One region of the Citrobacter sp. KH_055_1 genome, then DNA from elsewhere that is predicted to be linked to it. Evidence: predicted binding sites of a transcription regulator. Region 1 holds the regulator's gene; each other region holds the start of a gene.
The links. The regulator CRP, encoded in region 1, controls carbon source genes, mostly activating them, when cyclic AMP is high. The targets are predictions, from matches to a motif close to ATGTGANNNNNNTCACAT.

Region 1 (3,284 bases):
CCCGACGGTGGCCCAGCCGTAGTTTTTGCGCATGATCAGATAGCTGACGAGGGTGATGACCAGCATGGCAGCCAGCGTAAACCCTTCCGGAATATGAAAGTGCAGCGTGACGCCGGCAATCACCAGCCCGACAAGCGTACCCAGCGAACGATGCAGAATGCGTACCCGCGTGGCACCGTAGCCATTTTGCGTGACGAACAGGACCGTCATCAGGATCCAATAAGGTTTGGGCAGGTGTAAGGCGCTGCCCATCAGGCTGGCGATGCTCAGCATGACGCTGATACGCCCGGCATTACGCAACGCGGGAGATTTCAGCGACAGATAGTTTTTCAGGGCCGGGAGTAACGGCAGGCGGCGCTGTTTGTCGGCCATTAAATCTCGGGCATACAGCGGACGCTGGGTGCGTAGCACGCGGGCAATGCGGCTAAAGTGCCAGTAGCAAAACTGCCCGACCGGGTTTTCCGGGTGCTGGTTGGCAATTTTCTCCAGCGTGCCAATCTGTTTTTCCATCGAAAAGCGTGTTGGTAAGCGGTGATACAGAATGTCATCTGCCAGTACGCGTAACCGGTCGGCGACGGTGCGCGCATTCCAGCGAATCACCTGTTCTGCATGACTGCGTTCGACCAGCTTCTGCACCTCTTCTGGTTGATGCAGGCTGACGGAAATATGCTCCTGCAAATCCAGCGCCTCCTGAAAGGCCCGTAGCAGGCGTTTGTACTCGTTGTTGTGATGCGCCGACAGCATATGCATTTGCTGATAGCACTGGGTGATCAGATCCACCGCTTTTTGCTGGCGAACCAGCAGCGGGGGCAGCGCTTTTTCGGGATCGACGTGCTGGGTTAGCAGGCTGTATTTCGCTTCACAGTAATCGGCCAGTTCGCGATATAACAGGCTGAGCGATTCGCGCAGCGGCTGCTCACGCCACAGCCAGAACCAGAACCAGTTGAACGCGCCGTACCACAAAGTTCCCAGCGCATAGATCAGCAGCGGTTCCCAGACCGGCATGTTGCCAGCCAGGCTTAGCGTGAAAATTGCCGCAATCAGTGAGGCGGGCAGCAGTCGTGCATGCAGCGGGCTTAACTCGGCGGTCACGCCGAGAACCAGCGTCAGGCCGGTAAGGATCAGCGGGAGCGCAATGCTTTCTGCCAGCAATAGCTGCATGATCAGGCTACATCCGGCAAACAGTGACGCGCCAATAACTAAGCGTTTAAAAAATCGCTTATGCGGGGTATCAAGACCGGCAATGTTGCAGCAGGCGGGGACGAGGGAGAATAGCAGTCCCAGATGAAGCTGACCGATGATAAGACCGACAGCCACGGGTAAACACAGCACCAGCGTTTGTCGTAGTGCGTAGTTGATCTCGGGGTGATAAATCAGTCTTCGCCACATCGGTGCAAACAAAAATGGCGCATTACCAGGTAACGCGCCATTTCGACGAGGTTAACGCGTGCCGTAGACGACGATGGTCTTACCGTGCGCGGAGATCAGGTTCTGATCTTCCAGCATTTTCAGGATACGACCAACGGTTTCACGGGAGCAGCCAACGATCTGGCCAATTTCCTGACGGGTGATTTTGATCTGCATGCCGTCCGGGTGGGTCATCGCGTCAGGTTGTTTCGCCAGGTTCAACAGGGTCTGGGCGATACGACCGGTGACATCCAGGAAGGCCAGGTTGCCTACTTTTTCGGACGTTACCTGCAGGCGACGAGCCATCTGAGAAGACAGGCGCATCAGAATATCCGGGTTAACCTGGATTAATTGACGAAATTTTTTGTATGAAATTTCAGCAACTTCACATGCGGTTTTGGCACGTACCCAGGCGCTACGTTCCTGGCCTTCTTCAAACAGGCCTAATTCACCAATGAAATCGCCCTGATTCAGATAAGAGAGGATCATTTCTTTCCCTTCTTCATCTTTGATCAGCACTGCCACTGAGCCTTTAACGATGTAATACAACGTTTCCGCTTTTTCACCCTGGTGAATCAGCGTGCTCTTCGATGGGTACTTATGAATATGGCAATGAGACAAGAACCATTCGAGAGTCGGGTCTGTTTGCGGTTTGCCAAGCACCATGCGCGGTTATCCTCTGTTATAAGCTGTCTCCAGAGTCAGAACACGACGCTGCCTCTGGGGTTGCAAAAATATGCTTCCCGCTACCTGGGAAAGGGGCTGCTAAAAAGTGAACTGCAGCCTGTAATGTGATGTCCTCTGCATACATGCAGTACGTCAATGTATTACTGTAGCATCCTGACTGTTTTAGCATAGCTTTCGCCGTGTGTCTCCTGGTGTCTCGCTTCAGCATGACTCAGGTCGCCTTCCGTTGCGAGAATTGTTATGTACGCGTAATCTGTCAGGAAAATTGAAACATTGGAGTTACGAAATATGCAAGCGCGTGTAAAGTGGGTTGAGGGGTTAACCTTCCTCGGTGAGTCCGCCTCAGGCCACCAAATCTTGATGGACGGTAACTCCGGTGATAAAGCGCCGAGCCCGATGGAAATGGTACTCATGGCTGCGGGTGGCTGTAGCGCCATTGATGTGGTGTCGATCCTGCAAAAGGGTCGTCAGGATGTGACCAACTGCGAAGTGAAGCTCACTTCCGAGCGTCGTGAAGAAGCGCCGCGTCTGTTTACCCATATTAATCTGCATTTCATCGTTACCGGCAACGATCTGAAAGACGCTTCGGTGTCTCGCGCCGTCGATCTCTCCGCGGAAAAATACTGCTCCGTGGCGCTGATGCTGGAAAAAGCGGTGAATATTACCCATTCCTATGAAGTGATTGCCGCGTAATCCCTGATGCCGGATGGATGATGTTGATTTGTAGGCCCGATAAGCGTAACGCCATCGGGCACTTCCCACGCTTTACTCGATTTTTTTGCCTTCCATCAGTCGCTGGACCAGCGGCAGCATAATCAATTCCATCGCCAGCCCCATCTTGCCGCCCGGCACCACTAATGTATTGATATGGGAAATGAATGAGCCCTGCAGCATCGCCAGCAGCCACGGGAAGTCGATGCCTTCCAGATTACGAAAATGAATCACTACAAAGCTTTCATCCAGTGACGGAATGCTTTTGGCGGCAAAAGGATTGGAGGTGTCGACGGTCGGTACACGCTGGAAGTTAATATGCGTACGGGAAAACTGCGGGGTGATGTAATTAATGTAGTCGTCCATTGAACGTACCACCGAATCCATTACCGCCTCGCGGGAGTGACCGCGCTCGCTGGTGTCGCGGGTCAGCTTCTGGATCCACTCCAGATTGACGATCGGTACCACGCCGACCAGCA
Region 2 (3,284 bases), 1.7 Mb from region 1:
TTACTCTATTGAGAGAAACTAACTGAAAACAGTTCTCAACAACGTAAAATCTTCTGCAAAATACCTGGTCGGAAAGTATCAAATGCCTTTCTTAACCGCCAATACATTTTACAGATTTGTTAACCAATTCGCTTTTATCGAAAAAAAATCGCACATCAATGGTCCTCAAAAAGAGAGGTAATAATCGTAATATCATGATAGATAACGAATTAAATCCATTGAGCGGTTGATTACCCTGTCCGGTATCAATATGCCGATATAATTTACATAAAATTAACAATTGGTCATTAATTAGCACATTACTCTAAAATAGACACTGAAATAACTAATAACATTTCGATAATCCTTCAGCAAGCCCCAGAGTATAATGTTAGAAAAATAACAGTAAGCCCCCTATTCAGGGACGTAGCCATAAAAATTATTATCTTTTAAATCAATACGTAACGGATGGATTGGCAATCAGCATGTTTTACAATTTCAATGCTAATTTTCAACTTTAGTGAGACGTTTTACTGATAATGAAAAGAACGGAGCTGAGGGCCAGCTCCGTTTACTGAAAACAGTCCCGTCAGGCCAGTAAGCCCGGGAAAATAGATTTGATGCCGGTGACGATGAATTCAATCCCCAACGCCATGAGCAGTAAGCCCATAATACGCGTAATAACGTTAATACCCGTTTGCCCCAACAGGCGTACCAGCCAAGGAGCCATACGAAACAGTCCCCAACAGCATAAGGCAAACAGTGCAATCGCCACAAAGAACCCGAACAGGTTTAATGCGCTATGATAGCGAGTCCCCCAGACGATGGTTGAACTTATCGCCCCCGGCCCCGCCATCAACGGCAATGCCAACGGAACAACACCAACATTCTCGCGTATGGCAGTCTCTGACTTTTCCTGTTTGTTTTGTTTATCTTCCCCGAGTTTCCCACTGATCATCGACATTGCAATGGTTACCACCAGAATCCCGCCGGCAATTCTGAACGAATCAATCGAGATACCGAAGAGTTGCAGGATCGCATCACCAAGAAACAACGAGGTCCACAAAATAATCGCCACCGACAGGTTTGCCGTCAGATTGGTTTTGTTACGCGCCGCTGCGGTTTGGTAGCTGGTCATACTGATAAAGACCGGGATGATCCCGACGGGGTTGACCAACGCAAATAACCCAATGAAAAACTTAAAGTAAAGAGGAAAATCAAATAGCGTTTGGATCACGGTTAGCTCCGAAGCGTTAGCCGGATAAAATGAGTCATAAAAAATGTTAAAAACCGCGCTGAAGATACGCTTTTTGGCAGCATTCTTCACCTTCTATCTGCGTTAATCTCTGTAAACGTGCTACCAATACTCGGTGTTATTAATATGTATGAAATATGCTAATGTTAATCTCATTCATTCCATCAATTCGTTAACACTTGCCGATAAACACTAAAAGAGCCTGCTGAAAGGTGTCAGCTTCGCGTAAATTTGATCCAGATCACGCAGTTACTACTCAGAAGTGAGTAATCTTGCTTACGCCACCTGGAGGAAACGCGTTAGAGTTGAATACGCTAGCGTATAAGCTCTTTTAGTAAATCAATGTAAGGCGGGCGTTAATTAACCGTTTGATTTTCAAAACGTTACACAAATTTTCGTCGATCTGTCTATACTCTCGTAGCGAGCAGATGATTTACTAAAAAAGTTTAACATTATCAGGAGAGCATCATGGCTGTTACTAATGTCGCTGAACTTAACGCACTTGTAGAGCGCGTAAAAAAAGCCCAGCGTGAATATGCCAGTTTCACTCAAGAACAGGTTGACAAAATCTTCCGTGCCGCCGCTCTGGCTGCCGCAGACGCTCGAATTCCCCTCGCGAAAATGGCCGTTGCCGAATCTGGCATGGGTATTGTCGAAGATAAAGTGATTAAAAACCACTTCGCATCTGAATACATCTATAACGCTTACAAAGATGAAAAAACCTGTGGTGTCCTGGCCGAAGACCATACTTTTGGGACCATCACTATCGCTGAACCGATTGGTATCATCTGCGGTATCGTTCCAACCACTAACCCAACGTCTACTGCAATCTTCAAATCGCTGATCAGCCTGAAGACGCGTAACGCTATCATCTTCTCTCCACATCCGCGTGCTAAAGATGCAACCAACAAAGCGGCAGACATCGTTCTGCAGGCTGCTATCGCTGCTGGCGCACCAAAAGACCTGATTGGCTGGATCGATCAACCTTCTGTTGAACTGTCTAACGCTCTGATGCACCACCCGGACATTAACCTGATCCTTGCGACCGGTGGTCCTGGTATGGTTAAAGCAGCATACAGCTCTGGTAAACCGGCAATCGGTGTTGGCGCAGGTAACACCCCTGTTGTTATCGACGAAACAGCAGATATCAAACGTGCCGTTGCTTCCGTGCTGATGTCTAAAACCTTCGACAACGGTGTAATCTGTGCGTCTGAACAGTCCGTTGTGGTTGTAGATTCCGTATACGACGCCGTTCGCGAACGTTTTGCCAGCCACGGTGCCTATATGCTGCAGGGCAAAGAGCTGAAGGCTGTTCAGGACATCATCCTGAAAAATGGCGCGCTGAACGCGGCTATCGTGGGTCAACCGGCATACAAAATCGCTGAGCTGGCTGGTTTCTCCGTGCCGACTAACACCAAGATTCTGATTGGTGAAGTTAAAGTTGTCGACGAAAGCGAACCGTTTGCTCACGAAAAACTGTCTCCGACGCTGGCAATGTACCGTGCGAAAGACTTCGAAGATGCAGTTGTTAAAGCTGAAAAACTGGTTGCTATGGGCGGTATCGGTCATACCTCTTGCCTGTACACTGACCAGGACAACCAGCCAGAACGCGTTGCTCACTTCGGTCAGATGATGAAAACTGCACGTATCCTGATCAACACCCCGGCGTCTCAGGGTGGTATCGGCGACCTGTACAACTTTAAGCTTGCACCATCCCTGACTCTGGGTTGTGGTTCCTGGGGTGGTAACTCCATCTCTGAAAACGTTGGTCCTAAGCACCTGATCAACAAGAAAACCGTTGCTAAGCGAGCTGAAAACATGTTGTGGCACAAACTTCCGAAATCTATCTACTTCCGCCGTGGCTCACTGCCAATCGCGTTGGATGAAGTGATTACCGATGGTCACAAACGTGCGCTGATCGTGACCGACCGCTTCCTGTTCAACAACGGCTACGCTGACCAGATCACGTCTGTTCTGAAAGCTGCGGGCGTTGAAACCGAAGTGTTCTTTGAAGTTGAAGCTGACCCGACGCTGAGCGTTGTGCGCAAAG
Region 3 (3,284 bases), 2.0 Mb from region 1:
AACGGGGTTTAACCATGAGGCTTCTTCAATCTGGAAACCAAGGTCGAGTAATTTTTGCTGGAAGCGGGCGATGGAATCTTCCAGCGCGGCATCTTTGCCGGGAATAAATGTTTGCGTCATGAAAATCACTTTTGTCGTACGGAAAGCGCGCAATGATACGGGTTTTATATGAATGGCGCTATCGCCGCCACTGCGGTGACGCAAATAAAAGCGTTGACTATGCTTTCACACGATAACCCACGTTAAGAGTACAAAATGAAAGCATTCGATTTACACCGTATGGCGCTGGATAAAGTGCCCATGGAGTTTCTGGGTGAGGTGGCGCTGCGCAGCTTGTATACCTTTATATTGGTTTTTCTGTTTTTAAAGCTCACGGGGCGGCGTGGTGTACGCCAGATGTCGCTTTTTGAAGTGTTGATTATCCTGACGCTGGGGTCGGCAGCGGGAGATGTGGCGTTTTATGACGATGTTCCGCTGCTACCGGTGCTGGTGGTATTCATTACCCTGGCGCTGCTGTATCGCTTAGTGATGTGGCTGATGGCACACAGTGAAAAGCTGGAGGATCTGCTGGAGGGTAAACCGCTGGTGATCATCGAAGACGGCGAACTGTCATGGTCGAAGCTCAATAACGCCAATATGACGGAATTCGAGTTTTTTATGGAATTGCGGTTGAACGGTGTAGAGCAATTAGGGCAGGTGAAGCTCGCTATTCTGGAGACAAACGGGCAAATCAGCGTCTATTTCTTTGCCGATGAAGACGTCAAACCCGGTCTCAGCATTCTGCCTAAACACTGTACGCAACGCTTTAAGGTGGTACCGGCGGCAGGGGATTATGCCTGCGTACGCTGTAGTGAAGTTATTCACATGCGCGCTGGGGATCATCAATTATGTCCGCGCTGTGCAAATCCAGAATGGACGAAGGCCAGTCGGGCAAAACGGGTCACCTGACAGCGAAAATATCGGTTTTGAGCCGTCAATCCGATAGATTCTGTTGTGTGACGAATGACACATTTTTCCCCTGACCCGTATTACCCATTGCGGCGCGTGTCGCTGAATGATAAAACCGATATCCACAGGAAAAACATATACCCAATGTCTGTCACAGGAATTATTGCCAACGACAGGATGTTGACCGGATAACAACACAACGTGGTGAGGGGAAATGACTCAGGTCTTCAATTTTAGTTCAGGTCCGGCAATGCTACCGGCGGACGTACTTAAACTGGCTCAACAGGATCTCCGCGACTGGAATGGTCTTGGCACGTCGGTGATGGAAATTAGCCACCGTGGTAAAGAGTTTATCCAGGTCGCAGAGGAAGCAGAGCAGGATTTTCGCGATCTCCTCAGCATTCCCTCCAACTACAAAGTGTTGTTCTGCCATGGCGGTGGTCGCGGTCAGTTCGCCGGGATCCCGCTCAATATTTTAGGCGATAAGACCACGGCAGATTACGTCGATGCCGGTTATTGGGCAGCCAGCGCCATTAAAGAAGCGAAGAAATACTGCACACCAAACGTGATTGATGCCAAAGTCACCGTTGACGGCCTGCGGGCGGTCACGCCAATGAGTGAATGGCAGCTTTCTGACAATGCGGCTTATCTGCACTATTGCCCGAACGAAACCATTGATGGTATTGCAATCGATGAGACGCCGAATTTTGCCAGTAACGTTGTGGTGACCGCTGACCTGTCTTCCACCATCTTGTCTGGGCCGCTTGATGTTAGCCGCTATGGCGTAATCTACGCCGGCGCGCAGAAAAATATCGGCCCAGCGGGTCTGACGATCGTCATCGTACGTGAAGATTTACTCGGCAAAGCGCACGTGTCCTGCCCGTCGATCCTCGATTACACCGTCCTGAACGACAATGACTCGATGTTTAACACGCCGCCGACATTTGCCTGGTACCTCTCTGGTCTGGTCTTTAAGTGGCTGAAAGCGCAAGGCGGCGTCAGCGCAATGGACAAAATTAACCAGCAAAAAGCGGAACTGTTGTACGGCGTCATTGATAACAGTGATTTCTATCGTAACGACGTTGCGGAGTCTAACCGCTCGCGCATGAACGTTCCTTTCCAGTTGGCTGACAGCTCACTGGATAAACTGTTCCTGGAAGAGTCTTTTGCTGCCGGTCTGCATGCGCTGAAAGGGCATCGTGTGGTCGGTGGGATGCGCGCGTCTATCTACAATGCAATGCCGCTTGAAGGCGTGAAAGCGTTGACCGATTTCATGATCGATTTCGAGCGTCGCCGCGGCTAATCTGCTGCTATTTTTCATCCCCACAGCCAGCCTGTGGGGTTTTTATATCTGTTTTTGAGAGTTAAGTTTCATGGAATCCCTGACGTTACAACCCATTGCGCGGGTAGATGGCACCATCAATCTGCCTGGTTCTAAAAGTGTTTCTAACCGCGCTTTGCTGCTGGCTGCATTAGCAAATGGCACCACTGTCCTGACCAACCTGCTGGACAGTGATGATGTCCGCCATATGCTTAACGCGCTGAATGCGTTAGGGATTAGTTATACCCTTTCTGCCGATCGTACCCGCTGCGAAATCATCGGTAACGGCGGCGCGTTACAGGCCGAAGGTGCAGTCGAACTGTTTCTTGGCAACGCCGGCACCGCGATGCGTCCGCTGGCGGCTGCGCTGTGTCTGGGGCACAACGATATTGTGCTGACGGGTGAACCGCGTATGAAAGAGCGCCCGATTGGCCATCTGGTCGATGCGCTACGCCAGGGGGGCGCAAACATAGATTACCTGGAGCAGGAAAACTATCCGCCTTTACGACTGCGCGGTGGTTTTATCGGTGGCCAGGTTGACGTGGACGGTAGCGTGTCCAGCCAGTTCCTCACCGCGTTGCTGATGACCGCGCCGCTGGCGCCGCAGGATACGACGATCGCAATTAAAGGCGAGCTGGTATCAAAACCTTACATCGATATTACGCTAAACCTGATGAAAACCTTTGGCGTTGAGATTGAGAACCAGGACTACCAACATTTTGTTGTCAAAGGTGGACAGCAGTACCAGTCCCCTGGCGCATACCTGGTGGAAGGGGATGCGTCATCGGCCTCGTATTTCCTTGCCGCCGGAGCGATTAAAGGCGGTACGGTGAAAGTCACCGGGATTGGCCGCAACAGCATGCAGGGCGATATTCGCTTTGCCGATGTGCTGGAAAAAATGGGCGCGACCGTGACGTGGGGAGATGATTTCATTGCCTGTACGCACGGGGAATTACACGCCATTGATATGGATATGAACCACATTCCGGATGCGGCGATGACGATTGCTACCGCG

Region 2: a site for CRP is predicted at 1,464-1,481, ahead of adhE (bifunctional acetaldehyde-CoA/alcohol dehydrogenase). Genes of this name have one in related genera too.
Region 3: a site for CRP is predicted at 994-1,011, ahead of serC (3-phosphoserine/phosphohydroxythreonine transaminase). Genes of this name have one in related genera too.

Annotation. Positions count from the first base shown of each region.
Region 1 covers NZ_CM174473.1:355,121-358,404, forward strand. The annotation lists gene AC3ITF_RS01685 (YccS/YhfK family putative transporter) at 1-1,389, opposite strand, end outside; gene crp (cAMP-activated global transcriptional regulator CRP) at 1,441-2,073, opposite strand; gene AC3ITF_RS01695 (OsmC family protein) at 2,383-2,787, shown strand; gene AC3ITF_RS01700 (phosphoribulokinase) at 2,860-3,284, opposite strand, start outside.
Region 2 covers NZ_CM174473.1:2,055,461-2,058,744, reverse strand. The annotation lists gene AC3ITF_RS09545 (YchE family NAAT transporter) at 569-1,216, opposite strand; gene adhE (bifunctional acetaldehyde-CoA/alcohol dehydrogenase) at 1,703-3,284, shown strand, end outside.
Region 3 covers NZ_CM174473.1:3,094,859-3,098,142, reverse strand. The annotation lists gene ycaO (30S ribosomal protein S12 methylthiotransferase accessory factor YcaO) at 1-120, opposite strand, end outside; gene AC3ITF_RS14720 (DUF421 domain-containing protein) at 256-948, shown strand; gene serC (3-phosphoserine/phosphohydroxythreonine transaminase) at 1,163-2,251, shown strand; gene aroA (3-phosphoshikimate 1-carboxyvinyltransferase) at 2,322-3,284, shown strand, end outside.